Regions from separate parts of the Peribacillus sp. N1 genome, predicted to be linked through region 2. Evidence: riboswitches for the same ligand, from Rfam matches in the RefSeq annotation. Region 2 holds a riboswitch; the other holds the start of a gene.
What was found. Region 2 has a riboswitch for cyclic di-GMP ahead of ACYP5M_RS09025 (anti-repressor SinI family protein). Riboswitches for the same ligand answer to the same signal wherever they lie in the genome.
Positions count from the first base shown of each region.

Region 1: linked by a shared signal. The riboswitch ahead of ACYP5M_RS14350 (anti-repressor SinI family protein) and the one ahead of ACYP5M_RS09025 (anti-repressor SinI family protein) in region 2 are both predicted to bind cyclic di-GMP.

Region 1 covers NZ_BAAHZO010000003.1:288,526-296,838, forward strand. The annotation lists gene ACYP5M_RS14330 (YitT family protein) at 1-382, opposite strand, end outside; one part of gene prfB (peptide chain release factor 2) at 539-1,573, opposite strand; one part of gene prfB (peptide chain release factor 2) at 1,575-1,637, opposite strand; gene secA (preprotein translocase subunit SecA) at 1,809-4,322, opposite strand; gene ACYP5M_RS14345 (helix-turn-helix domain-containing protein) at 4,743-5,066, shown strand; gene ACYP5M_RS14350 (anti-repressor SinI family protein) at 5,215-5,355, opposite strand; cyclic di-GMP riboswitch class I at 5,387-5,472, opposite strand; gene ACYP5M_RS14355 (hypothetical protein) at 5,636-5,833, opposite strand; gene hpf (ribosome hibernation-promoting factor, HPF/YfiA family) at 6,131-6,688, opposite strand; gene ACYP5M_RS14365 (flagellar protein FliT) at 6,942-7,286, opposite strand; gene fliS (flagellar export chaperone FliS) at 7,286-7,687, opposite strand; gene ACYP5M_RS14375 (flagellar hook-associated protein 2) at 7,712-8,313, opposite strand, start outside.
Region 2 covers NZ_BAAHZO010000002.1:104,369-112,681, forward strand. The annotation lists gene ACYP5M_RS08995 (DUF2642 domain-containing protein) at 1-49, opposite strand, end outside; gene ACYP5M_RS09000 (hypothetical protein) at 261-1,229, opposite strand; gene tagU (polyisoprenyl-teichoic acid--peptidoglycan teichoic acid transferase TagU) at 1,997-2,926, shown strand; gene ACYP5M_RS09010 (hypothetical protein) at 3,565-3,801, opposite strand; gene ACYP5M_RS09015 (hypothetical protein) at 4,162-4,293, opposite strand; gene ACYP5M_RS09020 (hypothetical protein) at 4,543-4,680, opposite strand; gene ACYP5M_RS09025 (anti-repressor SinI family protein) at 5,170-5,274, opposite strand; cyclic di-GMP riboswitch class I at 5,293-5,376, opposite strand; gene ACYP5M_RS09030 (ABC transporter ATP-binding protein) at 5,811-7,610, opposite strand; gene ACYP5M_RS09035 (lasso peptide biosynthesis B2 protein) at 7,805-8,287, opposite strand.

The sequences.
Region 1 (8,313 bases), on a different contig from region 2:
ACCCAAGTCCGACCATCATCCCCCCGCAAATTGAACCAAGCAATGCATCATTCGTCCATGCATCCCAATCCTTTGTCAGAAATACCACTAAAGGCAGAAATAAGGTTCCAATCAAGCTTTTGGCTCCAAAATGTCTACCAAGGATAATAAGCCCTGCAATGAACAAAGGGATATTAAAACCCCAAAGGACGTAGGCTGGCTCCCAACCGAGTGTTGAATCGAGAATCGTGCTAATCCCGCTGACCCCGCCAGATGCGACCTGGTTAGGCAGTAAGAATACATTAAAACCAATGGCAATTATGGATGAACCGACAATCACCAATCCATACTCCGTTAACTTTTGAATTAAAGGGTGCTTCTGCTCCCGGTATCTTTTCTTCATTTTGCATAAGTCTCCTCGAACCATCATTATTATCTAGTATTGGCCGAACGAGGTAGAGCATCCCTTTTCAATCCTGTAAATGTCAGCCAGAAGATTCGTTAAAAAGAAAAAAACACAAAAAAGCCGGACCGGGGAAACCGGTCCGACTGGCTGATCTTATAATTTTGAACGCAGGTACGCATCAATGAACATATCGATATCCCCATCCATGACTGCTCCCAAGTTTCCGGTCTCCGCACTGGTACGGTGATCTTTAACCATGGAATACGGGTGGAAAACATAAGAACGAATTTGGCTTCCCCAGCCAATTTCCTTTTGCTCACCACGGATTTCATCCAAATCCGCTTGTTGCTGTTCAATTTCACGTTGATACAATTTGGCTTTCAGCATATTCATTGCTTGGGCCTTGTTTTTGATTTGAGATCTCTCGTTTTGGCACGTTACCACGGTGTTCGTAGGTATATGGGTGATCCGGACTGCCGAGTCCGTTGTATTGATATGCTGACCACCTGCACCACTTGCCCGGTACGTATCGACTTTCAAATCTTCCGTACGTATTTCTATATTGATCGTTTCATCGAATTCCGGCATGACTTCACATGAAACGAATGAAGTATGGCGTCGTCCTGAGGAATCGAAAGGAGAAATACGAACAAGACGGTGTACCCCTTTTTCCGCTTTCAAATAACCATAGGCGTTATGGCCTTTGAAAATTAAAGTGACACTCTTGATACCAGCTTCATCACCTGGAAGGTAATCAAGGGTTTCCACTTTAAAGCCTCTTTTTTCACCCCATCTTGTATACATGCGCAGCAGCATGGAACCCCAATCCTGGGACTCCGTTCCGCCTGCACCAGGATGCAGTTCAAGAATGGCATTTTTCGAGTCATATTCTTCACTTAGTAAAAGTTGAAGTTCAAAGTCGTTCATCTTTTGTGCAAGAACCGTGATCTCTTCTTCCAGCTCCGCTAAAAGTTCTTGATCGTTCTCCTCTTTCACTAATTCATATGTCAAATCCAGATTTTCATATGATTCATTCAGGTCGGATAATTGATTGACTTGTTCTTTTAAACCATTCGTTTCATTGATGACAGTTTGTGCCTTTTGCTGATCATTCCAAAAATCGGGATGTGTCATCTCATTTTCTAGCTGTGCGATTCGTGCCTCTTTTTCATCTAAGTCAAAGAGACCCCCTAAAGTCCGTTAATCGTTGCGCTGTCCGTTCAAGTTCATTTCTAATTTCTGCTAATTCCATTTCTCTTCACCTCATTAAGTATGTTAAAAAAAATCCCTGAAGAGGGATTCCCTTCATTACAAATAAAACCTCTACAAACTATATGCAAATGTATACCTTTATGCAAACAAAACATGAAAAGAGGCGGCAAGCCTTACACTTAACCGTCCCATAATCATTATACACCTAACTTTAACCTAAATTGCCATGGCAATTCTTATATTTTTTACCGCTGCCGCATGGGCATAACGCGTTTCGGCCAACGTCTTCCTTTTTACGGGCAGGGGCTTTTTTCACTTTTCCCCCGTCTTCTTCCTTCGGATTGACCGCTTGTCCTTTTATGACTTCCTTACGTTCCAAATTGTTTCGGATTTCGGCCTTCATGATGTATTTTGCGACTTCATCTTCCATTGAAGCAATCATCGCTTCAAACATTGCGAAACCTTCTGATTGATATTCACGAAGCGGATCAATCTGGCCATAAGCACGAAGGTGGATCCCTTGGCGCAATTGCTCCATCGCATCAATATGGTCCATCCACTTGCTATCGACGGCACGAAGAACGATTACTTTTTCGAATTCACGCATTTGTTCTTCAGATAGCTCTTCTTCTTTTTGGTCATAGCTTTCTTTCACTTTTGCTAAAATGAACTCAACCAATTCCGATTCATTTTTCCCTTCCAAATCAGCTAAAGTGATTGAACCTTCATTGAATAGGTTACCATTCAGGTAATCGACAAGGCCTTGTAAATTCCAGCCTTCCTCATCACCCATTGGTGCAAACGCGACAACATTTCGCTGGATGGATGCCGTGATCATCGTTTCGACGATTTCACGTAAGTTGTCACTTTCCATGACATCGAAACGCTGTTTATAGATAATTTCCCGTTGTTGACGGAGAACATCATCATACTGCAGTAATTGCTTACGTGAATCGAAGTTATTGCCTTCGACCCGTTTCTGTGCGGATTCAACGGCCCTTGTCACCATTTTGCTTTGAATTGGCTGGGAATCATCCATACCAAGGCGCGCCATCATGTTTTTCATGTTATCCGAACCGAAGCGGCGCATCAATTCATCTTCCATTGATAAATAGAATTGAGTGACCCCTGGATCTCCCTGACGGCCGGACCGACCACGCAGCTGGTTATCTATACGCCTGCTTTCATGACGTTCCGTACCGATTACAGCAAGGCCCCCAAGCTCCTTGACACCTTCTCCAAGCTTGATATCCGTACCGCGCCCTGCCATGTTCGTAGCGATCGTAACTGAGCCTTGATTACCTGCATTCGCAATGATTTCCGCTTCACGCTCATGGTTCTTGGCATTCAAAACATCGTGAGGGATTCCTTTTTTTGATAAATAGGCAGATATGACTTCAGATGTTTCGATGGCAACCGTACCGACAAGCACAGGCTGACCCTTTGTATAGCGTTCGGCGATGTCTTCCACAACAGCCTTGAATTTGCCATCAGTTGTCGCGTATATAAGATCTGCCCTGTCGTCCCTGATGATATTCCTGTTTGTCGGGATCGCAATTACATTCATATTATAAATATTGCGGAATTCTTCTTCTTCCGTTTTGGCTGTTCCGGTCATACCTGAAAGCTTTTCATACATCCTGAAATAGTTCTGGAATGTAATCGTCGCAAGAGTCATGCTTTCATTTTGAATCTCAAGTCCTTCTTTCGCTTCGATCGCTTGGTGGAGACCTTCACTGTAACGGCGGCCTTTCATCAAACGGCCAGTGAATTGGTCAACGATGACTATCTCGCCTTCCTGGACAACATAATCCACATCCAAATGCATGGAAACATGTGCCTTTAACGCCTGATTGATATGATGATTCAAAGTAACGTGATTAATATCGAATAAATTATCGATATTAAACGCTTTTTCAGCTCGATTCATCCCATCTTCCGTCAGCTGAACACCTTTTGTCTTTTCATCATATGTGTAGTCGGTTTCTTTTTTCAAGGTTTTTACAAACGCATTGGCCTGGATATACAGCTGAGCCGATTTTTGTGCGGAGCCGGAAATGATCAATGGCGTTCTTGCCTCATCGATCAAAATCGAATCGACCTCATCAATGACAGCGAAGTGCAGCGGGCGCTGTACCATTTGTTCTTTATATAACACCATATTGTCACGAAGATAATCAAAACCTAACTCATTATTCGTACTATACGTAATGTCAGCATTGTACGCCGCCTGTTTTTCTTCTTTAGAATGACTGTTCAAATTCAACCCGACGGTCAAACCAAGGAAATCATACAATACACCCATCTCGGTGGCATCACGGTGTGCCAAGTATTCATTGACAGTAACGACATGTACACCTTTACCGGTAAGCGCGTTTAAATAAACCGGCATGGTGGATGTTAAGGTTTTACCTTCCCCTGTTTTCATCTCGGAGATATTTCCATCATGAAGTGATGCCCCACCCATGATTTGAACACGGTAAGGATATAAACCCAGAGCACGCTTTGCCCCTTCACGTGCAACCGCAAAAGCCTCAACAAGCAAATCATCAACGGTTTCCCCATTTTGATAACGCTCTTTAAATTCACCCGTTTTGGCACGCAACTGTTCATCCGATAACCCCGCCGTCTCATCAGCCAGCGCTTCGACCTGATCGGCGATTTTTTCTAAACGTTTGATTTCTCGCTTATTCGGATCAAAAACTTTATTTAATATATTAAGCATTCAATAACGCTCCTCTATTATGGTAATGATCGTTCAATGACAAAATTCATATAAGTAAGAAGAAACACACTTCTATTATTACTAATGCACGCTTAATTTTACCACTTCTATCATAGAGGTACAACTTCATGTCACTTCCCTGGTATAGACCTGAATTCAATTCTTGCGAAAAACAATGGATAAATGAGGAGTAAAACTGTTAAAATAGAAGGAAGTATAAAAAATATGTTGCTAACTCCCCACTATTCCATATGCAAATGAGAATTATCCATAACCTTCCATCACTAGATGCTGTGTGTCCTCTCTAGCGATAGCATGTCAAGGTAATCCAACCTTACAGTCGTCTTGTTTTGAATGATAAGATTGGCTACTGACACTTATTAGCGGAAGATAAATAGAACATGTTTCGAGGTGGTATTGATGATTGGTGAACGTGTAAAAAAACTGCGAGAAGAAAAGAAAATGTCGATGACTGAACTTGCCGATAAAGCGGGTGTGGCAAAGTCTTATTTAAGTTCGCTCGAGCGGAACTTACAAACGAATCCTTCTATTCAATTTCTTGAAAAAATCTCCGCCGTACTAAACATTCCTGTTGATGCCCTGCTTTATGATGCACCAAATAAGGAAACCTTGGACACTGACTGGATGAAAATCGTTGAGGAAGCCATGAATTCGGGTGTCTCAAAACAACAATTCAGGGAATTCATCGAGTTTAATAAATGGAGAAAAGATAAAGAAGAGTAGAGTGGTAGTACACTAGTTTACCTACATAATCCTGAAGAATACAGTTTGAATAAGCTAGACTTGTAGAATCTCAAGGAAGAATAAACCCTATAAACAGCTAATGAATCGAATTACTGTTTATAGGGATGTTCTCGAACTTTTTCGTAAGCTATTTTCCATTGTTCTCCTCTAATGTTACCTCAAGGCTTTCCCGTTTCAAAAAAGCACTGATTTCCTCCTTTTTGAAACCCAAGCTCCTTGCTTCTGAAATCAATTTCACCCATTCTTGATCCACTTCCACATTAGCCACCTCTTCTACCTCCTAAAATACTCCTTGTATTTCAGGCAGACCAGCCATCATAGTCTCGAGGACCTTAGACCTGTGCCTTTGCGCCCTCATCTTTCAATAAGTTTGCCTTTGTCGTGGTATTTATTACCAAATACATTACTTATAATCATATTATAACGGATACCCACTCCATATATTGCTATTTTATGTCGGTAATCTACCTAAATGCAAAAACTTTTATCCGACAAATTATTACAAAATTAAGAAAATTCATAGTGCAGGTAATTTATCATAGACTAATTCATTTTCGTTTTTTTGTATAATAGTGAATATTGCTCTTCTTAATATTTCGTTGCTTTGTATTGATTCTCTCCATTGTAAGTGCATCCAAGGCTTTTTGCGCAGTTAAATCCTCACCGCAGGTCGGGCAAAGCCACTTTCCATATTCCGCACTGCTAAAAGAAGCCCTATGGCAAGTATGGCAATTCTTTCGATACAAGTAATCCAACCCCTCTGCACCTTGATCAAATTGTTTTATATAAAAAATCAGCCGTTCTTTTTAAAGAACTTACAATTTGAGTATAGTGCAAAAGAAGGGGGTTATTAAATAGGTAAAACTGACTATTTATCTTAATAAAGAACAATAATTGTTCTTCAAAAGGATTTTTCGTTGATTTGTATTTTATAGAGAACAAAAGAAGCAATCATTCTTTTCCTTTTCAAACGAATTCTATCAACAGGCATTAAAAAAGCACAACCCAAAGGCTGGGCTGTGCTTTTGATCTTAGAATAATAATTAACTAGGTTCAATCAATCCATAGCGTCCATCTTTTCGGCGGTACACTACGTTCGTTGTATTAGTATCCGCATTCGTGTAAACGAAGAAACTGTGACCAAGCATATTCATTTGTAGAATCGCTTCTTCACTGTCCATCGGCTTTAAATCAAAGCGCTTATTGCGGACCACTTCAATATCATTATCGTCTTCGAATTCATCCACCACTTCGTCAACTTCCATATTGAAGGCGAATGCATCTGGTGCAGCTGATAGATTGTTCCGGAACTTACGATTGACCTTCGTTTTATGTTTACGAATTTGGCGTTCAAGCTTATCATTGATCAAGTCAATGGCAGCATACATATCCGCATTTTCCTCTTCAGCACGAAGAACCAAATTCTGCATGGGAATCGTCACTTCGACCTTTGATGTATTATTGTTCACTTTTAAATTCACTAACACATTTGCATCTGGTGTATTGTTAAAATATCGTTCTAACTTGCCAATTTTCTTTTCGACGTATTCTCGAATTGCTGGAGTTACCTCAATGTTTTCACCGCGTACGTTGTAATTCATAAAGTGAGTCCTCCTTAAATTAAGACTATACAGTTAGATTCTACAATACCCCTCCGGTTCCTTTTAGAAACACATCATGAAATATGTCGAAATAATGAAACAATTGTCGGAAGGTTTGGAAAGGGGTTGATGTCTGCCCTAGCTTCATTATATCAAATGCTATGCTATAAAGAAAAAATTAAGCCTATTTTATTTACAGAAAATTTAAAAATAATTAACATAAAAACCTTTTGGAATCCAAACGGTCGTATAATCAATTTCTTTTATCATAGAACACACCATCCACTGATAGACTTTCATACGGGTTCGTGTATTTATTAGATGATCGTTTCTTCTTGTTTATTTCCTGGATATCCCGCTTTATCTCCTGCTTTTGGAGCTTCAGCAAGTGATCGACCTTTTGGTTGAGCAACAGTGCTGCACGTCCCAGCTGCTGCTCTTCTGCAGTAAAAGGCGGTTTGATTCGAGAAAGAAGTCCATCTCGCTGATCGATCAGCTTTGTGATCCTTTCTATTTTATCATCACGCTCTGTAATCGTGTGATTTTCCAGAACGGCAAGTAATTCAACAGTCAAATCATGAAAGGTCCTAATCACCATTACACTTGACCGCTTTGGGTAAATTGTTTTTTCCGATTGATTTGAATTACTTCCTTCCAAGTATTCCGGAACTCAGTAACAAGGCCCTCCACTTCTTCCAAGGTAGAAACATCATTTTTCATATTCGCTTCTATCAGACGCCGGTTCATGAAATCATATAGACTCATCATAGCTTTGGATACATCCGCATCCATATTCAGCGTCACCATCAATTCGCGGATGATATTTTGCGCCTTGATGATGTTCGTATTCTTCGCTTCGATATTTCCTGCTTCAATGGCCTTCTTCCCAAGCATGATGAACTTCAAACAGCCATTATAAAGCATTAATGTAAGCTCTCCCGGGGATGCTGTGTTGACTGAATTTTGCTGATACGATTGATAAGGATTATTTATTGCCATATTTAACTTCCTTTCCGACTTACCTTAACTAAAATAAGAAGCTAACGATGCACTTTGGCTGTTTGCCTTTTGAATCGCTTTTTCCATCGCCGTGAACTGGTTGTAATAGCGCGATTCCAATTTCGTTAGCTTTGCCTCAAATGTTGAAATCTTCTTATTCAGCCCATCAACCAATTTTCCGATTGTAAAATTGTTATTAACAAATCCGGCCTTTCCGGCTTTTTCAGTAATCGCCTTCATTGATGATTCTATATCATCCCTTAACCGGCGCGCGAGGCCTTTGTCGCTCTTTTCTGGCCCATTGGCCATGAACATATCATAAATCGCATTCGGATCCTCACTAATGGCTGCCCGGAGCTTGTCCTCATCAATCGTTAATTTACCGCCCTCCAAATAATTTTTGGTGGTGGTGATCCCCAAACTGCTGAGATTGTTTTTTCCTGTGATCCCATCCACCGAGGTGTATAGGGATGACCTCATTGTGATCAGGAGGCTTTTTAACGTCGAATCGCTTTTTAACGTTCCGCTCTTCGCTTTTTCTTCCCACAGCTTCACTTCATCCTCGGTCATTGCCTTCTTTTGCTCAGAGGTAAGCGGGGTAAAGGAGCGATATTTAGCTTCACCCG
Region 2 (8,313 bases):
TCCCTGATAGCTCCAGTTCCATATACTGGCCTATATGTTTTGCTAACAAGCGACGCTTCCCCCTTTATATTAAGATCAACCAAACAAAATGGTTGCTTGGCCATTTTAAAAGCATTTGAACATAAACTTTTGCAAATGAAAAAATAAATCAAAGGTGTATTGAATCCCAATGAATCCATCTTAGGCAATAACGGCATGTCCACCTTCCATAAGAAGGCACAACAACTCGATTTTGGTTGCTGTACCTGTTTGGTATTTCTTTACCGAATATTTTGATTTGAAGCTTTGATTAAGTTCTCAATCCAAATTTGCTTGAATGCATTTGCACGAGGACTTCTGCGTCTTCCTAATCTTTCATCTGAGCTTGAGCTTGAAGAGCTTTCATATGAGCTTGAGCTTGAAGAGCTTTCATATGAAGAACTGCTCTCTTCTAATGAACTGCTTTCATCCTTTCTACTTCCGTTTGCTGAATTTCCATTTGCTGAATTCGCGTTTGATGCACCTCCGTCCGACGAACCTCCATCTTCGGAATTTTCATCTGTCTCCTCTTCAGCTTCTTCCTCTACCCTCACAGTTAAGGCAACGAATTGGACATGATCAGTTGGCACATAAAATAATTCTTGATTATGCACAACGATAAGGTACGTATCAGCCACTTCCATCAGGATGCCCTCAACCCTCTCAGGTCCACCAGCGAAAACGGATACCCAGTTGTGGACTACGCGAGTCAGAAGGCCATTAAGTGTATCGGTTCCGTTATAAACAAATTCAGGCAATAATTGTTCGTCTGATTCTTCGATCACTGTTACACTTTTAATATGGGAAATCGGGTATAAAACAAGCCCATCCTTCTCCGTGGATAAAACTAAAAATTCATCTTTCACATCTACAACCCGGCCAACTTTAGATCCCGGACCGCCGCCATTCACTTGAATGCAGCTAGTTTGAAGTGTTGACAGCACTCCTAAAAAACTGGTCGGATATACTGTTTCTTCTTCCTCGGCCAATAAATCGACTTGTGACTTTTTCGCATTCGCGACAACTATTTTCAAATGATCCCTTGCGTAATACACAAGTTGAGTTTGTTCATCTTTCCCTGTTTGTAAAACGATATAATCGCTTAATACTCCTATAAGCCTGCCTTCTCTAGAATCAGGCCCGCCTTTAAACACCCTCACCGGTTTTCCTGTTAAAGCATCAAGGTACGGTAAACCAACAGTCTCTGCCATTTTTCCTTTAGCCTCCAATAGTTATTTATACTTTAATGATATCCGTACTGCATATATATGCGCCTGCTTTCCAATACGGACTCTGCTTATCACCCATTTTGTGGGAAATCGTCGTACGCCTAGAAATTCCCTTTTGAAAAATCACTTTTTCCATTCTATTCAACTTTTAATAAAGGGCCTTACTTTTTAATAAAAAAACTCGGGAATTTTTTCCGGAGTTACATCAACATATTTCTATATAGAATGAAATGGCTACACAGGAGCTTTCTTTTGCCTGGATTTTGTCACGGTTCATGCAGCTTGCCAAACTATAACTTCGTTTACATCACAGAATAACTGGTGATTTTTTTCTGATTCTGTATATAGCTCCACATACTGCTCAGCTGAAACATTTTGCGGAGCTGCCTCGATCAGCGGCGGATACCGTCCTTCCCCTACCGGGAATTGAAAAGGTAGCTGGAACTCACCGTTTTCAAAACAGCCTACCCTTCATAAATTCCACGACTATTTACCTAGATGAAATCCAGACTTTTATATAGCCGTGCTGCTACAACGTCATAGCTTTAAACCCCTGCTATATCAGCATTCAATTCAAAAAAATTCAAACCAATTATAAAAACCTATTAAACTTTCATGTCATAACAATAACCTTTTATTGGCTTCCAAATATGTCAAAGGTATTATAAAGTAGCAAAATATACTATTCTTTTATTATGAAATTAAATATAATAGATGAAGTGGTTACAAAAAGAGGAAGGAAGTAAAATATGAGACATGAAAAAAAGAAGAAAAAGAAACGGACATGGCTGAAGGTAGTCGGGGTAATTGTCCTGCTATTCATATTAGCTGGGGGAGCCTTTGCCTATTCCATATGGAATTCACTGACAAAAACCGTTGACACGATGCATACACCAATAGACCGTACCACCGATAAACGAACTAAGGACCTTGCACTATCAGACCAGGAGCCATTCTCGATGCTCATGCTCGGTGTCGATGAGCGTGATGGCGACAAAGGCCGCTCAGATACAATGATCGTCTTGACGGTCAATCCGCAAAAGAAATCGGTCAAAATGCTAAGCATTCCGCGTGATACACGGACCGAAATCGTCGGTCATGGAACACAGGATAAAATCAACCATGCATTTGCCTTCGGCGGCGCGAAAATGTCCATGGATACCGTTGAAAACTTCCTTGATATCCCAATCGACTATTATATGAAGATCAATATGGAAGGCTTTAAGGATATCGTTGACGCAGTCGGCGGTGTGACTGTGCAAAACGATCTGGATTTCACTTATGAAGGCGTCCATTTTGCAAAGGGAAGTATTAATCTAAATGGAGAAGATGCGCTTAAATATTCACAAATGAGGTATGATGATCCGAATGGTGATTATGGCCGTCAATCCAGACAACGTTCTATCATCGAGGCTGTCATCAAGGAAGGCGCTAGCCTTTCATCATTGACGAAATACGATGAAGTCTTCGCTGCACTTGGTAATAATATCCAGACGAATTTGACGTTTGATGACATGATGGACATCCAAAAGAACTACAGAGATGCAAGCAAAAGCATAACGCAAGCAACCATTCCAGGAAATGGAACGAAAATCGACGGAGTCTACTATAATATCGTGTCGGATGAAGAAAAAGAAAAGGTTCAATCCGAATTAAAAGAACAATTATCCATAAAATAAGAAAAAGTGAAAGAGCTGTCCGGACCCGCATCCTGACAGCTTTTTCATTTTCCCCGTCCAATATTCTGACAAAAAACGAACACCAATTGTAGAGATTTGTTGGAATTTTTGTTGTTTATTAGGCACTAAAAGACGGTATAATCTAATATGAGCTGACAATTCCATCTTCCCCTTGCCCCTATAATCACTTGACACTATCATTCACTGGACCCGGAATTCCATCAACCGTCATTCATCAACCATAATAAATAATCCTAAACCAAAGGAGTGGATTTGTATGAAAATCAAAGCAGGCAGCTGGGCTATGCTAAGCAAACAGGACAAAATGTTTATTCTGAAAGCCATCAGTGATCGATCAAGAATGAAATATGTTTCATGAGAAGTAGCTCTTTTCGGCAATACATGAGAGCATTGCCTCTCCCTTTTCAATAAAACGAACTCGAGCCTGAAAAAGGAGAGGAACCTATTTAAACCGAATAATCCCATAACAAACAGCTTTCGCCTTTTTCTGTGAAAACATAGCTATCTTGTTCAAGATAAACACCCTAATGCGAGAATTGAAGACCTGTGTAACTGGAATTTCATAGGCCGTTTTATGCTGCCCTCCAACCTTATCCAGAATCCAGTTCTTCACATTCTTAAGTATCGGCCTGCAAATCATATTGAAAGGACTTCACATTCATATGCTGTAAAAATACATGTGACCGATTTTGCACATAATCTGCACGATTCGGAAATCGAAGCTTTATTTTAGAGCTTAACAAATCCCAGGACTTCCCGAACTCCGCCTCACTTTCATCACTCGCTTTTTGAACCGCTTGAAAAAAAAGAATGATACTAACTCCTGCAGCTAACACCCCGAGAATAGCCGTCAATTCTCCTCATACTCATCACCCTCACAGGTTATCATTCATTTATATATAAATGAAAACGATAAAAAAGAAGCATGTTTTAAACATGCTCCTTTAGTATATGTAACGGAAATGATTTCTTAAATTCATTGACGCTTTCTTCTTCGATACCAGAAAAGAGAAAAGAAGATTCCTAGCAAACCGCCAAACGTGTCCGTGATAACATCCACAAAGGGACACGGCCACCGGTTAGTTTTTGATGCAGATCATCTGCACTAAAAAGGCAACATATAAGAGCCCCTGAAAACGATAGAATAACATTCTATACAAAACTGCACCAAACAACACCCAACGTCAATAAGCCCGGGAAGAAGTATCTACGGATCATATTCTTTCAGGTTGTTCAATAATCCCGCTTAATTTCTCCTTAATCTCTTCCACAAGTTCATTTACAGTAACATCTTGTCCAGACTCACCCTTGGCAAAAGTGTCTTTTAAAATATCAAAAAAATCCATTTAAAATTTCCACTCCACAATCTCATAAGTTGTCCCAATTTTTTTCAAAAATAAGGAATATAGCTCTTTTATAATCACATATATAGTAGCGATTGGCAAGTAGGAACTAGTTTAAAAACCAAAAATTTACCCAATTTTAACATTTCTGAAATATCCCTTTGGAATGAACACTAGTATGTTTTAGGTAAATACGTGAGGATATAAGAAAACAAAAAAAGGACCGATTCCTCAGCCCTTCGAAACCCCATATTATGCTTGTCCCATAAAATATGTCATTAATGCAATTAAAACTAATGTAATGGTAATATAAGTCCCAATAAAAATTTTCTTGCTTCTTTGTTTCTTTTCATAAACTTCCTCGAACGTAATGAACCTGTTTTTTGTCATCAAATAATCTCCTTCTATTTTGATGGCAGCTATCTGACATCGCCTTTTGCGAAGTCCCTTTGCTTAATCTCTATATGTAGTATCGGCACATAACCAAAATATTTAAGTATTATTAACTGTTTTTTATAGGTAATATTTCTTAAATCTGTAGAATTTAACGACTAACGTATTATGTACTTTAACTAAATTCTATGATCATTCTGTTAAATCCTGCCTAGGTATCATTTTAATATCTAAATTTATTAAGCGCTTACTTTATAAAATTCATTATTATTTTTATCCAACCGCAAAATGATAACCATAACGGTACACAGAATAAAGTTCCCCATATTAATCCCCTTATAAAAGTACAAGGTACATCCATAATAAAATCCCTCTCATTTAGGTTGCATTTTTAATATTGTCCCCTTGTTCTTTATTTCAGATACTTTTTTACGAAAAAAAAACAAAAAAAGAAGACTGTATAACAGCCTTCCCTAACGTATTTTTTCATTTTCCTTTGATGAACTCCCGCACATCTTCAATAGATAATCCTAGATTTTTAGCCTCCAAAATTAGATGAAACCATTCTTCCCGTTCATTGTTAGCTTCCATGATAAATCCCACCCAACTTGTGGTAACACAGCCGTCTTAGCAATTAGCCTTAGACCTGTAATTTTGCGTCCCTACTTTTCAATAGGTTTGCCTTTCTCAAGAATATTTCACATTAGTTTTTATTACTCTTTCAAGTTTAATAAATATCTTGAAAAACTCTTTCGATTCCCTTGTCCAAGTGAACCATTATGCCCTAAAAAAATTTCCCCTTAATTAAAACTATATTAATGTTAATTATACTTAAAAACGTAATAATAGCTCTTAATACTATTCGTTTTTTTATGTCATTTTTCAACACAATTCATCAAAAAGTGACATTATAATGTAAAAATACTGGTAGAATGCGATTTCTTTAAAACAATTTTCTAAAAAGCAGAGATATAATCGCTATAACAATTTATTATTTACTATTCTAAAAAAGTATTTTTTCGAATTAAGTAGGCTAAGTCATTCATTATTAATTTATCTCCCCTAAGAAAAAAGCCAGCATTACAAACCATAAAATGGTTGTAACCTGACTGTCGTGAACTTCCAATTTATACTCTTGATTCCATTTGGATACCTAATAAATTGCTAAACATCCCTCTTTTTTCATTCGCTAATTGGTTATATTCACCGACCTGAATGATTTCTCCCTGATCCATGACCAGTACTTGGTCGGCATTGCGAATCGTCGATAATCGATGAGCTATTACGATGATGGTCATTTTTCCTTTTAATCGTTCAATAGCGGATTGAATCTTTGCTTCGTTCTCCGTATCCAATGCACTTGTGGCTTCATCCAATACCAGGATGGCCGGTTTGCGTAAAATTGCTCTGGCTAACACTAACCGTTGCCTTTCTCCTCCAGACAGTCGCACACCTCGATCTCCGATGAGTGTATCCAAACCTTGTGGAAGTTTACTGACAAAATCAGCAGCTGCAGCGAAATCCAAAGATTCCCATATGAATTCATCACTTGCATCAGGGTCAATGATCAGCAAATTTTCCCTTATTGTTGCATTAAAGAGATATGGATCTTGCGGGATATAACTTATGGACCTCCGCAGTGATAATAATCGGTCATTAGTAAGGGGACTATCATCTATTCTGACTTCGCCCCTATTAGGATGATTCAACCCCATTAATATATCTATTAATGTGCTTTTTCCGGCACCCGATCGGCCGACAATAGCCGTCATACGGTTAGAGGGGATGTGTAGGCTTATATTTTTAAGGGCATAAGTGCTCTCATTTTGATCATAACTAAAAAAAACATTACGGCAATCCAGCCCTCGTTTAATTTCAATAGGCATGATATTTTTATAATCAGATTCATATAATTCTCTTGCATCTCTACATTCGTTTTGTAAATCGGACAATGCTTTAAAAGACGGAAGCGTAGATCCTATTTGCTCTAAATTGGATTGAATGCTTGTAAACCTTGGCCATAACCTTGAAAAAATAACCATTATCAGCATTAATTGTGCTGGCTGGGCCATGAACATCTTTATCGAAAAAAAGACGAAGATCGCAATTAAGACTGAAGATACAATTTTGAAAATCATCTGGGAGGTAGTATTTAAAGTCGTTAACTTGATTCTATTTTTTTCTATTCTTTTACTTAAGGAAAGAAACCAATTCAAATGTGATTCCTCTAGTGAATTACTTTTGATATCTTTCATTCCGTTAAGGTGATCAGTCATGCCCGCTAAATATGTTTGTGTTAGCTGAAAGGTTTCCTTTCCAATAGACTGAGACTTTTTTACAAACTTCCGGGAAGAAAAAATAAGAATGATCCCAAAAGCTATTATAAAACTTGTCATTGGAACAGATAAATAAAAAGCTATACCGATTTGAATGAAAGTAAATATAAGAGAGGATATAAATTGTAAAAATAAATTTATCCCTGCACTTACATTGAAGGTTTCATTTGTCATGATGTTGATAATATCGGATTTCCTCTTTTTTAAGTAAAATCCCCAATTGACTTGCAGCAGACTGCCATACGCCTCATCCCTTAACTTTCTAACAAAACCTTGTTGGATTTTCACTCCCAAGATAGTTTGATTCCGCTTAAATACACTTTGTCCCACCATTAATATCACATAAGCGCCAAGTATTATTAAAAGACTTACCGTTTCCGGAATTCCTATGAATAATCCATTAACCCAGCTTAAGAAAGGAACTTCATCCGTTTTTATATCCATTATACCGGTCAATCCAATCAGAGGGATCAACAAGAAAATTCCTACGCCTTCTAAAAAACCTATTAAAATCATACAAATAAGATTGATATATAGTATTTTTCCTGAAAAATCATGTATTCGTTTCGTAAAAAGTAAAAGATGCTTCATAACCATATCCTCCATTCAGGCCATATTTGATCGTTTTCCTTCATGTTACTAGTGATAAAGCGCGAAAATGGAAGGAAAGGTATTAGGTTCTAAGATTATTATTCACATTGAAGATAGTATGGGTGGGGTGGTGACGCGTGGACTCCTGGATAAACCTTGGAGGGTTTATTTTGTTCAAATTGAATGTTATCAGATTAACCAGACTCTTGTTCTTTCAGACTTCCACCCCTGTTCTTTTTAGAGAACTTAGAAACAACAGTGAACCTATCCATCACTTCTGCTCCCGTTATGTAAAAAGGTCCACTGCGTAGCCAAGCATGTGCAATGAGCCCTCCATTCTCATCTTTGGCTGTACCTAAATAAAGAGTGCTATCAATTTCTCGTTTTTCCAGCATCTTCATAGCCGCCATTGCCTTTACAAGACACTGGCTTTCCCATATGGTGTAGCGGCTCATAATATTTATAGCCCGTGAAACATTTGCTAAAATCTCTTTATCCGCTGCAATCAACTCATATGATGACTCTTTCATCTGTTCACCAAGTGTTGGGGCAACTTTTGAAAAGGAAATGCTTTTAAGATAACGGGCCTTGCCTAAATGTATAAAGGCCTCGATATACAGCAGCTTTGTCTTGAAGTTTAATTTAAGAAAAGTCTGAGCTTTCTTTACGATGTTCATTTTTTAGCCTCCTAGACTAAAGATTC